Regions from separate parts of the Peribacillus sp. FSL H8-0477 genome, predicted to be linked through region 1. Evidence: riboswitches for the same ligand, from Rfam matches in the RefSeq annotation. Region 1 holds a riboswitch; the other holds the start of a gene.

What was found. Region 1 has a riboswitch for S-adenosylmethionine ahead of metK (methionine adenosyltransferase). Riboswitches for the same ligand answer to the same signal wherever they lie in the genome.
Region 2: it holds a riboswitch for S-adenosylmethionine, as region 1 does, so the genes downstream of both, MHI18_RS12335 (O-acetylhomoserine aminocarboxypropyltransferase/cysteine synthase family protein) here and metK (methionine adenosyltransferase) in region 1, are expected to answer to the same signal.

Annotation. Positions count from the first base shown of each region.
Region 1 covers NZ_JBBODE010000001.1:1,613,315-1,616,952, forward strand. Annotated here, with positions in the region: gene MHI18_RS08145 (gamma carbonic anhydrase) at 60-581, shown strand; gene metK (methionine adenosyltransferase) at 689-1,888, opposite strand; SAM riboswitch class I at 2,110-2,280, opposite strand; gene pckA (phosphoenolpyruvate carboxykinase (ATP)) at 2,576-3,638, shown strand, end outside.
Region 2 covers NZ_JBBODE010000002.1:93,314-96,951, forward strand. Annotated here, with positions in the region: gene MHI18_RS12325 (SEC-C metal-binding domain-containing protein) at 1-230, shown strand, start outside; gene MHI18_RS12330 (Nramp family divalent metal transporter) at 421-1,704, shown strand; SAM riboswitch class I at 1,809-1,917, shown strand; gene MHI18_RS12335 (O-acetylhomoserine aminocarboxypropyltransferase/cysteine synthase family protein) at 2,012-3,328, shown strand; gene yhfH (protein YhfH) at 3,435-3,572, opposite strand; gene yhfH (protein YhfH) at 3,602-3,638, opposite strand, start outside.

The DNA of each region.
Region 1 (3,638 bases):
CCTTTATAATACAAATAATACATAAAAAATGTCGATTTCGGAAAGGATTTGTTTTAAATATGCCAGTGTACCCATATAAAAACAAAATACCTCAAATTGCTGAAAGCGTTTATCTTGCTGAGAATACGATAATAACAGGTGATGTTACCATTGATGCTGAATCAACCATTTGGTTCAATTCCGTCATTCGAGGGGATGTTGCTCCAACTATTATCGGAAAAAAAGTTAACATTCAGGATAATAGTATTTTACACCAAAGCCCTAATAATCCACTGATTATTGAAGATGAAGTGACTATTGGACATCAAGTTATTCTTCATAGCTGTAAAGTTAGGAAAGGTGCACTTGTTGGAATGGGCTCAATCATTCTTGATAAAGCTGAAATCGGTGAGGGTGCATTTATCGGAGCCGGCAGTTTAGTCCCTCAAGGAAAAGTGATTCCACCTAACACATTGGCCTTCGGAAGACCGGCTAAAGTCATCCGGGAGCTGACGGAAGAGGACAAACGTGACATGGAGCGCATCGTAAACGAATATGCCGAAAAGGGCCAATATTATAAACACACTGCTCCACTAGAATAAGATATGAATTCCTTACCTGCTAAGAGCTTGATTGTTATAGTATTGATTCAGAAAAGCAGATAATGCAAAAAAAGAAATCTTACCAAGGTAAGATTTCTTTTTTTTGTTTATGCTTTTGCTTGTTCTTTTAAAGAAGCTGCCTTGTCTGTACGTTCCCAAGGAAGATCTACATCTGTACGGCCAAAATGTCCATACGCTGCAGTTTGTTTATAAATCGGTTTACGAAGATCGAGCATTTTAATAATTCCAGCAGGACGAAGATCAAAGTTCGCACTGACTAAGTCCACTAAAATATCTTCATCCACTTTTCCTGTACCGAATGTATCAACAGCGATTGATACCGGCTTAGCTACACCAATAGCGTAAGCAAGCTGTACTTCTACTTTATCAGCCAGACCCGCTGCCACTAAATTCTTCGCTACATAGCGCGCAGCATACGCAGCTGAACGGTCCACTTTTGTCGGATCTTTACCAGAAAATGCACCGCCGCCATGACGAGCATACCCACCGTAAGTATCAACAATAATTTTCCGACCTGTCAGACCTGCATCACCTTGTGGTCCTCCAATTACGAAACGGCCAGTTGGATTAATGAAATATTTTGTTTCAGCATCAATTAACTCGCTAGGCACTACCACATTAATGACATGTTCTTTTAAATCGCGTTGAATTTGTTCCAATGTAACATCAGGACTATGTTGAGTCGAAATAACAATGGTATCTACACGGACAGGCTTGTTATTTTCATCATACTCAATTGTTACCTGAGTTTTTCCATCTGGACGAAGGTAATCTAACGTTCCATTTTTACGGACTTCTGACAGACGACGAGAAAGCTTATGAGCCAATGAAATAGGCAGCGGCATAAGTTCTTCTGTTTCGTTACAAGCAAACCCAAACATCAATCCCTGATCTCCAGCACCAATTGCATTAATTTGATCATCAGTCATTTGGCCTTCACGAGATTCAAGAGCTTCATCGACTCCAGCAGCAATATCTGCTGACTGTTCATCAATTGAACTTAATACAGCACATGTTTCAGCATCAAAACCATATTTTGCGCGTGTGTATCCAATACCAGCAATTGTATCACGTACGATTCTTGGAATATCTACATAGGTAGAAGTAGTAATTTCACCAGCAACTAAAACTAAACCAGTTGTAACAGATGTTTCACATGCAACACGTGCATTTGCATCCTTAGCTAGGATAGCATCCAGAATTGAATCTGAAATCTGATCACAAATTTTATCCGGATGTCCTTCTGTCACAGACTCAGAAGTAAATAAACGACGTTTCTTTGACATTCTTTTGCCTCCTCAAATGTTCTCAGGCTAAGAAAATGAATGGCAGCCATTCACATTATCTTTTCCCATTTTGTTAGACGAAACTCATTCCCAGTTGGTATTATATAATAGAAGCAGAAAGGTTGATGCGAATCATTCATAGTAAAAAAAGAATGATTAAACGCATAAAAACCCTTCCTAGTTTTTGAGGAAAGGTTTGTTGTCTCGAATTGATCCTTTCACTCTTATCGTTCAAGGGTTTTTTTACCTTGCTCAGGTTAGCACCAACACTAAAATGATTTTGAAAATAAACAATTGCTGATAAAAGCAATTTATTGTTTTATCAAAATCAAACATTCTAGCAGGTTGCTGGGTTTCATTGGGCCTGGCCCTCCACCATCTCGGGATAAGAGAATCCGTACAATTTAAAATCATAACGTAATTCTACAAATTCTGTCAATACTTATTTCACATTCAGTAGAAAAAAACTTCTATTTCCACTATCCTCACATTATGTCATAGTACAGAGAAAAAATGGAGTAATACGCTCATATACCCTGTAGATCCTTTCACTAAATTTTGCCGAATTCAAACCAATTCCTCTCAGTAAATACACGAAACGAAACAAATAGTATAGACTATTAAAATCAATGTGTTATACTATTTATAAATTGATTATAAATTCAAAAAAAGGAAGGTATCTCCTATATGAATACGCTTGATATCTCAAATGAGTTACACCAATTATTATCCGGTAACAACATACATGTGCAGCTTTCTGTACCTCAATTAGTGGAAAAAGTATTAAGCCGCAATGAAGGGCAGCTCACGTCAACAGGAGCTGTAAAAGCTGAAACCGGAAAATACACAGGACGTTCTCCTAAGGATAAATATATAGTAGATGAAAAAGCGGTTCATGAAAAGATTGATTGGGGGACTGTAAACCAACCGATTTCTAGTGAAGTATTCGCAAAGTTATACGATAAAGTCCTGCAATATTTAAAACAAAAAGATGAAGTATTTGTTTTCAAAGGCTTTGCAGGTGCCGATAAACAACATCAATTACCCATTCAAATCATTAACGAATACGCTTGGCATAATCTGTTTGCCCATCAATTATTTATTCGGCCAAATGAAGAAGACCTTCAAGATCATTTATCAGAATTTACGGTCATATCAGCACCAAACTTTAAAGCCGATCCAGCCGTAGATGGTACACAGTCTGAAACGTTTATTATTATTTCTTTTGAACGCAGGACGGTATTAATCGGCGGTACTGAATACGCAGGAGAAATGAAAAAGTCCATTTTTTCAGTTATGAACTTTCTTCTTCCTGAAAAAGGGATTCTTCCAATGCATTGTTCAGCCAATGTCGGCCGAGAAGGCGATGTCGCATTATTCTTTGGTCTATCAGGAACTGGAAAGACCACATTATCTGCAGACTCTAACCGAAAATTAATTGGTGATGATGAGCATGGCTGGTCTTCAAACGGCGTATTCAATATTGAAGGCGGCTGCTATGCAAAATGCATCAATCTGTCTCGTGAGAAAGAACCTCAAATCTTCGATGCCATTCGTTTTGGTGCCGTTCTAGAGAATGTAGTTCTTAACCCGGATACCCGTATTGCGGATTATGACAGCAGTGCCTTGACGGAAAATACACGCGCTGCCTACCAAATACAATCGATTGATAATATTGTTGATCCAAGTGTGGCAGGTCACCCAACAACAATTATCTACCTAACTGCTGATGCATCAGGCGTATTGCCTC
Region 2 (3,638 bases), on a different contig from region 1:
TAACTCAGAAACTTTGGAACACATTCTGTCTGCAAGAATCACCTGTCATTCGTAAGCCGGAAGCATTTGCAGCTGCTATGGAATATGCTGTGAAGCAAATTTCAGCAGGTGAATTTGGTCTTTCTCAAGGGAAGCTTGCCGAGAAATATAGTGTAGGAGCATCCACTATTTCTAAGCGTTTTAAAGAAATTGAGACTGTACTTAGTGAGGAACTTACTCCTGCACGCTAAATGAAAAGTACCTGTTTAGTCAAACTGTCGAGATTCTCGACAGTTTTTTTGTTGTCTCTTTTTAGACTTTATTGAAGCTCAATGTGTTTACAAATTATGTGGATAGGCATACACTATAACCATTCAAAAAGTTTCGCATGGCAAACATTCTTTGTTGCAAGCCTTTGTTTTGTTAGGAGGGAACATCGAGATGAAAGAAACAAAAACATCATTACTTCCGCTTAATGAAAATAGTAAAGCGGCTCAAGCAGTTTTAGATGGAAAGGTAAAAGGGTGGAAACGAATTCTGCCGTTTATGGGACCTGCCTTTATTGCTGCTGTAGCGTATATTGACCCGGGGAATTTCGCGACGAATATAACAGCGGGTTCAACGTATGGATATTTGCTGCTATGGGTAATTGTTGTCGCTAATATCATGGCCGTGTTGATTCAATCCTTGTCAGCAAAGTTAGGTATCGCGACAGGAAAAAACCTGCCAGAGGTAGCACGCGACCGTTTTTCGAAGCCTGCTTCCATTCTTTTATGGATTCAGAGTGAGCTCGTCATCATCGCCACTGATCTCGCTGAATTTATTGGTGCAGCTCTAGGGTTATATTTGGTTTTTGGCATCCCTATGCTGCCGGCTGCCTTAATCACAGCAGTTTGTTCATTTGCGATTCTCGAATTACAAAGAAGAGGGTACCGAACCTTTGAGACGGTTATTACCGGAATGGTACTGATGGTTGTCTTGGCTTTCGCCGTTCAAACTTTCTTAGCGAAGCCGGATGCTGCGGAGGTTGTAAGTGGTATGTTCATACCACGGTTTGAGGGGACGGATAGTATTTTACTTGCTGCAGGGATACTCGGAGCGACAGTTATGCCGCATGCTATTTATCTTCATTCTTCTTTGACTCAGAATCGAATTATTGGTGTGAATGATTTACAGAAACAAAAAATATATAAATATGAACGTATTGATATTGTGGTTGCCATGATTTTTGCAGGGGCTATTAATATGGCCATGCTTGTTGTATCCGCAGCACTTTTTTTTAAGAAAGATATGATTACTGATGATCTAAGTGTTGCTTATGAAATGTTTGGTGTCTATTTAGGACCAGCTGCAGCTCTTTGTTTTGGCCTTGGCCTTTTAATAGCAGGTCTTTCTAGTTCATCAGTTGGAACGATGGCTGGAGATGTGGTGATGCAAGGTTTTATTAATAAACGAATTAACTTATATCTTCGCAGGGCAATTACCATGCTTCCACCGCTCATTATAATTATCGGCGGAATTAATGCAACAAAAGCACTTGTAGCAAGCCAAGTTATTCTTTCGTTCGGTATTGCTTTCGCTCTAGTTCCTCTTATTATCTTCACAAGTAATAAGTCACTGATGGGGAGTTTGGTTAATCGAAAGCTGACGACATTACTTGCTTGGATGATTGCAGGGATTGTGATTGTGCTGAATGCATACTTGTTATATAAAACATTCATGTAGAGATAGTAGTAAAGATTCACTAGTAAATATAATTGACAATATTCTGAATAATAAGTATGATTAATTCACACCGAATAAGTACGCTTTACAATTAAATAATGAAATTCTTATCAAGAGAGATGGAGGAACTGGTCCTGTGAAGTCTCGGCAAAAGGCTCTTTATGAGTACTGTGCCAATTCCAGCGAACGTAAAAATTGTTCGAGAGATAAGAAGAGACCCTGTAGTCTATTTATGTACAAAACTCTTCTTATCTATTGGTAAGAAGAGTTTTTTTGTTTTTAGTCCAAATAAAAGGAGACATAAACAATGACAAAAAAAGAAGAGACGACATTAAATTTTGACACAATCGCTTTACATGGCGGACAAGTGATGGATTCAGTAACCCGGTCAAGAGCTGTACCCTTATATCAGACAACGTCTTATGGTTTTGAGGATTCAGATCATGCGGCCTCGCTTTTCAAAATGGAAAAGGAGGGCTACATCTATTCGCGTAATGCGAACCCGACAAATGCGGTATTGGAAAAACGACTTGCCCAGCTTGAAGGGGGAAATGGAGCCTTTGCTGTATCCTCGGGGCAAGCGGCCATTTCTATAGCACTGTTAACACTTGCTAAGGCAGGTGATGAAATCGTTGCTACCAATGCGCTTTATGGAGGAACATATAATTTATTTTCGGTTACCTTTCCACGCTTTGGTGTAAAGGTACGATTTGTTGATGGAAGGGATCCTATTGCTGTTGCCGCAGCTATTACGGATAAAACAAAAGCTGTATTCACTGAAACGATTGGCAATCCGGGACTTCAAATTGCTGATTTAAAGGTTCTTTCAGAAATTGCCCATGAAAAGGGAATTCCGCTGGTCGTTGACAGTACATTTACCACTCCATACCTTCAAAAACCACTTGAATATGGAGCAGATATTGTGGTTCATTCTATTACAAAGTTTGTTGGCGGTCATGGGACTTCAATTGGGGGAGCGATCATTGATTCTGGAAAGTTTCCATGGGATAACGGTAAGTATCCTGAATTTACCGTGAAAAAGCCGAGCCTTAATAATCGTTCATATCTAGAAGTAGGTGGTTCGAATGCATTGATTGTAAAGGCACGTTTTGAGTTGGGGCATGATTTGGGAGCTTCACTTTCGCCATTTAACGGCTGGTTATTCATTCAGGGACTTGAGTCATTATCACTCAGAGTTCGCCAGCATGTGAGCAATGCGGAAAAAGTGGCTGCTTTTCTTGATGCTAATGAGCATGTTGCATGGGTTAATTATCCGACCTTAAAAGACAATCCACAATACGAGCTTGCTAAAACTTATCTGCCCAAGGGAGCAGGATCCATTTTCACCTTTGGAATAAAGGGTGGGCTAGAAGCAGGGAAGAGGTTCATTGATTCGGTTAACCTTCTTTCACATGTTGCGAATGTTGGTGATTCCAAGACATTGGTCATCCATCCAGCGAGTACAACTCATTCGAGGCTGCTTCCAGAAGAACAAGTTGAAGCGGGGGTTACACCTGAGCAAATCAGACTATCAATTGGACTTGAGGATATTGAGGACATTATTAATGATATTGACCAAGCACTTGAAGCAGCCGTTAAATATAGCGAAGCGAGCAAGGGGTGAAAGAGATAACTTTATTATTAGTGGATTTTGGTGATCTGGGTGAATGGGTCAAAACTGCGTAGGTGTTCAAAACATTAAATAACCCCTGAAAATCAGGGGTTATTTTTTATTCGTCTCGTTTAGACAAACAGTGATCACATTCCATTAGGTACGATTCAACCTGTTCATTGATATGAGTTCCGCATTCGGGGCATTGTTTGGACGGAAGATTTCTGAAAAATTCTTTAGATTTAATGATTTGCATTATTTATTCCTCCTTAGTATGAGTCCGTTTCAATCTTCACGTTTGGCCAAACAGTGATCACATTCC